4 regions of the Pseudoalteromonas sp. 0802 genome follow, and region 3 is predicted to be linked to each of the others. Evidence: predicted binding sites of a transcription regulator. Region 3 holds the regulator's gene; each other region holds the start of a gene.

Region 1 (2,205 bases), on a different contig from region 3:
AATTGCTGCTGATTTTTTGTGATGCGTAATTCATTTTGCTCTTTGAGCCAATTTGTTTGCTCACTGATAAGCTTGCTGGCAGGAGCAAATAACTCACCGTCTTGCTTTTGCTCTATCAACAAGTGCTGTTGTGCAAATTGTAATACCTCAGCCAGTTGCCGCCACTGTGAGACATAATCAGCGGTTGGGCTTAAAAATATTAGCTCATCAATACTTTGCAGTGAAGATTGCCACTTATTGGCAATCAAGCTATCGAGGGATTCACTTTTAAGCACCCAATTTTGTCGAGTTGCCCTTTCTAAGCTATTTAAGTCTTGTTTGAGGTTATTAAATGCTTTAGTGATTTCGTAATTGTCACCGACGATTTCTTGAGTCACCGCTAGCTGCTTATTAAGCGCATTTAAAAATAAAATCACCACCAAGGATAACGGTAGTAAAGACAGCAAAATGCTACAGACGAACTGGCCAATAAGACTCGGTCGCCAATTAAGTAACTGTTTTATTTTTATCGCTACTGTATTTTGCATATTCACTCTCAACATAATTTCAGATGCTGATTATTAGTGAACAAACTTAGACACTCGCTGAATCCGACCTTAAAAAGTACTGATTTTTACCCAAAAACCGATACAAAGTTGCTATTTGGCAACAGGCTAACTCATTGAAATAAAATGGATAAAGTTTTAACACCTGAAAATCGTTGCAAAAAAGACACAACACCCTGTAACTATTTCGCATTCAAAACCACATCAAAACCATAAACTGTTGATAATTAAGGTTTTTTAATATTGGCACTGATTTTGATTGGTACTAAGCAAATTAGTTACTTAGGACACAAAATGAAAGTAAAGGCCCGGGTAGCCACCCTGCTTATAAGTCTCTTCTCGGTAAGTAGTTATGCACTAGATTTGCAAACAACGTTTAACGAGCTTGATAAAGACAGTAATGGTTTTTTGAATGAAGCAGAAGCATCTGAAGATGCATTATTACATGGCAACTTTACTCAAATTGATAGTAACCAAGATGGCCAAATTTCATTTTCTGAGTTTCAGTCGTTTATTCAATAGGAGATTGTAATGAAACAACTTTTATCTGCATTCTCGCTGATGTTTTTAGTTATCAGCGCCACCGTTTTAGCATCACAAATGGATGTTCGATTTGCTAAATTTGATATTAACGCCGACGGCGAGATTTCATTAACTGAAGCAACCAAACACGATAAATTACTCAAGCAATTTGCCGATCTGGATGAAAACGGCGATCAGGTTCTGTCTGAACAAGAGTTTGAAAAATTTAAACCTTAACGGCTTAAAGTGCTTGCCATAATCCCAGAGGGAATGTGTAAACGGATTTAAATTTTGGGAGTTAAATTATGGCAAGCACTTTTATTTATAAAGGGGTGTAATTATGAGTATGAATAAAGGAGTGTAACTATGAGAATTTTCTGGCTTGCTTCATGTACCTTAATTACTATAAGCTTCAATAGCTTAGCATTGGATGTAAAACAAAGATTTGATCACCTTGATAAAGATAAAAATGGCTTTTTATCTGTGCAGGAACTGTCATCGCAACCGCACTTGCAAAAACGCATGGCGCAGTGGGATACAGATAGAGATCAACAAATCTCGCTCCTTGAATTTAAACACTATTTAACAAACAAGAGTTAAAGTAATGTCAAAATTAACCTTTGCCAGCTTAATTTTATGTGGTGTATTTAGCACAATAAGTTTTGCTGCAGATAGTATTGGTGAAAAATTTAAACAACTTGATCGTAATGACGATGGCTACCTGACTCGTTCAGAGTCAGCGAGAGACCCAGCTCTGTGGTCACGTTTCAAAAACTACGACAGCGATAAAGACAATAAATTATCGCTCAGTGAATTTAAGGTCTACGCAAGCAAATAAACAGTCCAGGTTAACTATTTAATTGCTGCTGAGTTGCAGTTTACTGCAACTCTGATACTGTTTTCATAAATCAATAAAAACTATTAGAAGATTATGAAACTTATCATCAGCCTACTAGCAACAGCTTCGCTTAGCTGTTTTGCCAACACCACAGTTATTTACAATGTAAATGGCTACACGCCTACCTACAAGGGCGAAACCCAACACTTTTCAGCACTGGTTTTTAAAGACGGTAAAGTCGTAAAAACAGGCAATGACTCAATTAAAAACAGCTTCCCTGACGCCACCTCTATTGATGGT
Region 2 (2,205 bases), on a different contig from region 3:
GCTGGGGGTCGTATATTCTCAAGTGATGATGAAAAAGCGGTGCGTTTACGTGCAGTGTTGGAGCAGGTTGGGGCTGAAATTGGCGCCACAGCCATTGATCAAGTTGTTTATGCTTGGCTGTTAATGCACCCAAGTGCACCGTCTGTGGTACTTGGTACGGGGAATATTGAGCGTGTTAAATCAGCTGTTGAAGCTAAGCAGCTTACAATGAACCGTGAACAATGGTATCGCATTTGGCAAGGCTCAACCGGGCATAGTGTGCCTTAACGAATAGCCCAAAACGAGAAAAGGGCCTTAACGGCCCTTCGTGTTGCAGCAAGTAACACATTCTTTATAAAGTGAAGTCAACCGCGTAAGCGACATACACTTTTACATCTGAACCATCAATGTCGTTGTCTGAAAGACCGAAAGTAAAGCCGTCTTTCGACACTGAAACACCGTAGTCGATAATGTCATCATCACCAATGAAATCCCCTGAGTAATGACCTAAGTGAAGGGCCATTTCTGCACCGGTACTGCCAACTGGGAAACTGTAGTCAGCATTTAAATATAGAGAGTCACCAAAATCTGTACCGTCACCGCTTGCTGCTGATGTTGCTAGGACTGCTGCACCAAAGGTGAAGCTACCCATGCTAATGCTACCGTAGATTTCAGAGAAGTCTGCATCTGTATAAGATGCTGCATCTGGGTATGCATAATAAATGTAGCCAACATCGTAGCTAAAGGTTTCATTGATTTCACCGCCAAAACCAGCATAAAGGTCTAGCTCGTAAGTCATGTCGTCAGCCCAGCTAGCATTCGATACCCAAGTACCCGCATAAAAGCCAGATTCACTTGCGTAGTCGATACCACCTTGGATTGCAGCATCACCGCCGGTTTGTTCTTGACCACGCCATAAGTAGTTTGAAGTTGCCGCAGCGTTTGCTGTGACTTCTGCATAGCTATATGTTGAGCTCAAAGTTAATAGCGCAAGGGCGCTTGCTGCGACCGTTTTTTTTAGTTTTAGCATGTTTCTGTATCCTGTTGTTATGTTGATTTTGTCCCATTTTCAGATTGCAGTCTGGTTATTATTTGAGGACATTTTCTATGTGTTGTCTGGATACGATATTGCACTGGTTGTGCCAAGTTAATTTCGAATGGGATATTTTATGCTTAAAGGCTTTAAAAACAGGCTTTTAAACTTGTTTAATTGTGAAAAGGATGGTTATTTGAATTGTTCATGCGCACATGTGTGGTGCAAAAAATAACCCGGTTGCACAATTGCGAAGCAACCGGGTTTTGCTTATTTGAGAGTAACTTAGCCGAAAATTGCACGCATTAGAGTAATGGTTTCTTCAACACTGCGGCCTTTTTCAACTTCACTGATGATTGAATCGCGCTTAGCTTTGATATGTTCAGGGATATCATCACTTGCTAATGCTCGGTCCACCAGTATCTCTGCTGATTCTTTGCCACGGCGTACGGTCTTTTTACCTGCTGAGCTTGTGGTACTCTTAGGTTTGTTTAACAACTTAATATAGTTAGAGTTATCAGCGGTACTTTTATCTGCATAATAAAAGAAGCTAGGCAATAGGGCTTTGATTTCAACCAGAGATTGTTCAAGCTCATTTGCTGCACTGGCCATTTTGAACCAAGGCATGCTATGTATTGCTTCGACAACATCTTGCCAGTAGCGCTCAAAATCACGGTTATTAAGCTTAGTAATGCCTAATGCCGCACAAAGGGCATCAAGTTTACTATTTACGATTGGTGTAAACACGTCAGGTCGGCGCATCGCAAGCAAGCGAGTAGCAGGAGCAAGCGTTGGCTTTTCATCGCTGCCATTAAATGCCATGAAGTAAGCAACCATAAAATGCTGATAATGTTCTTGCGTTACTTCACCCTCAAGTGGAATGTGTACAAGCGCCTCATCGAACGCACCAGGTAAATCACTCAACATTTGGTGGAAACCTTTTGCGTTCTTAGTAGAAGCAAACCATTCAACGTCGAAGTTATAGCTGCTTGGATCAAGCGAGGCACTGTGTTTACCTGAAAACGCTAAACGGTCTTCTGGGATCATCTCTTTTAGGGATTGCGATTTAATTGCAGCAATGTAATTAGCCAAGCGTAATTGCTCATCAAGGGCTACAAGCTCTTTATGCTGCTCGATGAAGCCTGCAATAACAGGCCATGGCGCAACCCTTAATGTTTTTAACTGCAAAAAAC
Region 3 (2,205 bases):
ACGCCGTGTAGAAATTGCTCGCGCATTAGCCGCTAATCCTAAATTTATCCTTTTAGATGAGCCTTTTGCTGGTGTTGATCCAATTTCAGTGTTAGATATAAAGAAAATTATTGAGCACCTAAAAAATCGTGGTATCGGTGTACTAATTACTGACCATAATGTTCGAGAAACCCTTGATGTTTGTGAAAAAGCCTACATTGTTTCTCATGGGGAGCTAATTGCATCAGGCACACCTGAGCACGTATTAGCAGACCAAACTGTACGCGATGTATATCTAGGCGAGCAATTCAGGCTGTAACCATTACGCCAGCGACTAGAGCATCTGCTAGACTTATAACAATGACAATAAATCGATAACTGTGTTTATACAGTTATCGATAACTTAAAAAGGATTGTTAGGGATACATGAGGCAATCATTACAGCTGCGCATGGGCCAGCAACTTACAATGACTCCACAACTGCAACAAGCGATTCGTTTGTTGCAGCTCAGTACATTGGATCTCCAGCAAGAAATTCAAGAAGCGCTTGATAGTAATCCCCTGCTTGAAGTGGAAGAAGCGGATTACAATGAAGAAAGCACCGGCAAGAATGAGCAAAAAGCGGAGCCTGACGATGTGCAAGTCAGCGCGTCTGCCGAAGAAGCACCTAGCGAGTACGAGCAAGAAAGTAGTGATGCTCTCAATAAAGACACCGTAAGCGATGACTTAGCAATGGACGTCACGTGGGATGAGTACATGAGTGCCGCCCCTTCAACATCGTCAGGGCCAATGCCTGAAGATGAATCTATCTACCAGGGAGCATCAACCGAAACCCTTCATGAATACCTAATGTGGCAATTACAGCTCACGCCATTTAGCCCTACTGATGAAGCGATTGCTGTGGCAATTGTAGAAGCTATCGATGACTCAGGTATTTTAACGGTAAGCTGTGAAGATATAGTCGAAAGCTTTAATCAAAATAACGATGAAGAAGAAATCGAACTTGATGAAGTCGAAGCGGTCTTAAAAAGAATTCAGTTATTTGATCCTGTGGGTATTGGTGCGCGCAGTTTACAAGAATGTCTGTGCATTCAGTTACGCCAATTCGATGCTAATACGCCATATTTAGCTGAAACTAAAATGGTTTTATCTGAGCATATCGAATTATTAGCGAGTCGCGACTATCGAACTTTGATGAAAAAGACTAAGCTTAAAGAAAACGAGCTTAAAGAAGTGATGACACTAATCCACAGCTTAAATCCTAAGCCTGCGGATAGCATAGTGCGCGAAGAGTCTGAGTACGTTATACCTGATGTATCAGTAAAAAAAGTAAAAGGTCGCTGGGTAGTCGAGTTAAACCCAGACTGTATGCCAAAGATTAGAGTGAACAGCCAATATGCGGCGATGTCTCGCTCTGTAAAATCAAGTAGCGACAGCCAATTTATTCGCTCTCACTTACAAGAAGCTAAGTGGTTTATTAAAAGCTTAGAAAGCCGTAACGATACGCTATTAAAAGTGACCAACTGTATCGTTCAACAACAACAAGCTTTCTTTGAGCATGGCCCTGAAGCAATGAAGCCGATGGTGCTAAATGATGTTGCTGAAATGGTCGAAATGCATGAATCGACGATTTCACGGGTAACAACGCAAAAATATATGCATACCCCACGGGGTATTTTTGAGTTGAAATATTTCTTCTCAAGCCATGTCAGCACCGAAAATGGTGGTGAGTGTTCTTCTACAGCAATACGCGCTTTAATCAAGAAGTTAGTCGCTGCAGAAAACTCAGCTAAACCATTGAGTGATAGCAAAATTGCAGATATATTGGCTGAGCAAGGAATTAAAGTAGCTAGACGTACAATTGCAAAATATCGTGAGTCTCTAGCAATACCTCCGTCTAATCAGCGTAAGAGTCTGATTTAGACGTTTTACATAGAAGGAAAAATGCTTATGCAACTAAATTTAACTGGTCGTCATGTAGAAATCACAGATTCATTAAGAGACTATGTAAACACCAAGTTTGCAAAACTAGAAAGGCATTTTGACCATATTAATAATGTTCATGTCATTCTAGATGTAGAAAAATTAAGCCAAAAAGCAGAAGCAACTTTACATGTAAACGGAGGCGAATTGTTCGCTTCTACAGAACATCAAGATATGTACGCAGCCATTGACTCACTGATCGATAAACTTGATCGCCAAGTCATTAAACACAAAGAGAAATTA
Region 4 (2,205 bases), on a different contig from region 3:
GGCTGAGCGAGTCAAAGATGTATCTATGGTTGAGGGCGTGCGTTCAAACCAATTAGTGGGTTATGGTTTGGTTGTCGGTTTGCCTGGCACAGGTGAACAAAGCCGATTTACTCAACAAAGCTTTAAAGCCATGCTGAATGGCTTTGGTATCACTTTACCTGACAGTTTAAAACCTAAGATTAAAAATGTTGCCGCTGTGGCTGTACATGCAGAGTTACCGGCATTTAGAAAACCCGGTCAAACCATTGATATTACGGTTTCGTCTATCGGTAGTGCGGGTAGTTTACGTGGTGGTACCTTATTACAAACCTTCCTAAAAGGGGTTGATGGCAATACTTATGCAATTGCACAAGGCAGCTTAGTTGTAGGAGGTCTAGGTGCTGAAGGGGCAGACGGTAGCCGTGTAATTATTAACACACCCACAGTGGGCCGTATTCCAAACGGTGCCATTGTAGAGCGTGCTATTAAGAGCCCGTTTATGCAAGGTGACTACATTACCTTTAATTTAAATCGTCCTGATTTCACAACGGCTAAACGCTTAGAGCAAACGATTAATGATTTAGTGGGTCCTGACAGCGCCCAGGCAATCGATGCAGCGTCAGTACGTGTATTAGCACCGCGTGATGCATCTCAACGTGTTGCTTATTTGTCGACACTTGAAAACTTAGAGTTTAAGCCAGCAGACACAGCAGCAAAAATTATTGTGAACTCTCGCACAGGCACAATAGTGATTGGCAAAAACGTGAAGCTACAGCCAGCGGCGATTACACATGGTGGTTTAACGGTCACCATTGCTGAGCAGCAAAATGTGTCACAGCCAAATGCTTTAAGTGATGGTGAAACCACGGTTACCAATCAAAGTATTATTGATGTGAACGAAGATGATTCACGTGCTTTTGTATTTAACCCGGGTGTTAATCTTGATGATCTCGTGCGTGCAATCAATGAAGTTGGGGCTGCGCCGGGTGATTTAATGGCAATCCTTGAAGCTTTAAAAGAAGCGGGGGCGATAAACGGGCAACTGGTTATCATTTAAATTAAAACGCGCTTTCGAGCGCGTTTTTTGTTTCTATACCTTAATCGTTCAGTGTATAAACATCAGCCAAAATCTTGGCTCTGAAGTTACTCCATTCCTGTATCAGTTATTAGCCATTCATTTATAAAGTTTTTTATTGGCGCAATTTTTGCATTTTAATTTTCATTATTAACTATTGTGTCAAAAAGCTGATGGATACTAATCATCTCGACAAGCAAAACTTTTTTGATTTAGGCAACTTAGACTCATTACGTCAAAATGCCTTAAAAAGTGATGCCTCTAGCGATGCGTCAAAAGAGGCGCTGAAAAAAGCGGCGGCACAATTTGAATCTATCTTCACTCAGATGCTGCTTAAAAGCATGCGTAAAGCAAATGAAGCATTTGAAGATAAAGACAGCCCATTTAATTCAAGCGGCGTTAAATTTTTTGAAGAGATGCATGACCAACAAATGTCGGTTGAGCTTTCATCAAATGGTTCGCTGGGTCTAGCTGACTTGATTGTTCAGCAACTCTCGCCAGACGGTAAAGAGTTTACACCAGGTTCTGTACTTAGAACGACGGCTGATTTTGCTAGTGATAAACGCGCAAGCGGTGTCCTTGATAGCACTACTGAGGCTAAGGCTAAACCACAAGCTGTCGAGGATACATCAGCGAACGAGCAAACAGAAAACCGCTTTGAAGATGCTGAGTCTTTCATTAGCTCTGTTTGGGAGCACGCTAAAAATGCGGCTGAGAAAATTGGCTTAAACCCAGCTGTGATGGTTGCTCAAGCAGCACTTGAAACGGGCTGGGGTAAACACATCATCAGTAAAGCTGATGGCACAAGTAGTAACAACTTATTCAATATTAAATCGGATAGGAGCTGGCAAGGTGATAAAGCAAGCAAAGTCACGCTTGAGTTTGAACAAGGTGTGCCAGTTAAAAAGCAAGCAAGTTTTCGCTCTTATCAATCGATTAAAGACAGTGTGAACGACTTTGTGGATTTTTTAAATGAAAACCCACGTTATCAAGAAGCACTTAATAATACCGCAGAACCTGCAGCCTTTTTAGATTCGTTACAAAAAGCAGGCTATGCAACAGATCCAAATTATGCCGATAAAATTAAGCAGGTATTGAAGCGCGTTGAGCTTCAAAGCGTCGCTGCTTCATTGGTACGTTAAGGAGTAGAC

Evidence for each region. Region 3 encodes sigma-54, which starts transcription at its own class of promoters, with help from an activator protein. Its sites were predicted from a motif close to GTTGGCACGNNNNTNGNNT; they were not measured.
Region 1: HUS61_RS14855 (EF-hand domain-containing protein) is a predicted target of sigma-54. The motif match lies at 788-806, and genes of this name have one in related genera.
Region 2: HUS61_RS09420 (TorF family putative porin) is a predicted target of sigma-54. The motif match lies at 1,108-1,126, and genes of this name have one in related genera.
Region 4: flgJ (flagellar assembly peptidoglycan hydrolase FlgJ) is a predicted target of sigma-54. The motif match lies at 1,172-1,190, and genes of this name have one in related genera.

What each region holds. Positions count from the first base shown of each region.
Region 1 covers NZ_JABVXE010000010.1:70,849-73,053, forward strand. The annotation lists gene HUS61_RS14850 (HAMP domain-containing sensor histidine kinase) at 1-527, opposite strand, end outside; gene HUS61_RS14855 (EF-hand domain-containing protein) at 840-1,067, shown strand; gene HUS61_RS14860 (hypothetical protein) at 1,077-1,304, shown strand; gene HUS61_RS14865 (EF-hand domain-containing protein) at 1,434-1,667, shown strand; gene HUS61_RS14870 (EF-hand domain-containing protein) at 1,672-1,905, shown strand; gene HUS61_RS14875 (amidohydrolase) at 1,999-2,205, shown strand, end outside.
Region 2 covers NZ_JABVXE010000004.1:11,954-14,158, reverse strand. The annotation lists gene HUS61_RS09425 (aldo/keto reductase) at 1-267, shown strand, start outside; gene HUS61_RS09420 (TorF family putative porin) at 332-1,009, opposite strand; gene HUS61_RS09415 (hypothetical protein) at 1,298-2,205, opposite strand, start outside.
Region 3 covers NZ_JABVXE010000025.1:17,240-19,444, reverse strand. The annotation lists gene lptB (LPS export ABC transporter ATP-binding protein) at 1-298, shown strand, start outside; gene HUS61_RS19485 (RNA polymerase factor sigma-54) at 406-1,902, shown strand; gene hpf (ribosome hibernation promoting factor) at 1,930-2,205, shown strand, end outside.
Region 4 covers NZ_JABVXE010000003.1:163,199-165,403, forward strand. The annotation lists gene HUS61_RS08430 (flagellar basal body P-ring protein FlgI) at 1-1,036, shown strand, start outside; gene flgJ (flagellar assembly peptidoglycan hydrolase FlgJ) at 1,228-2,196, shown strand.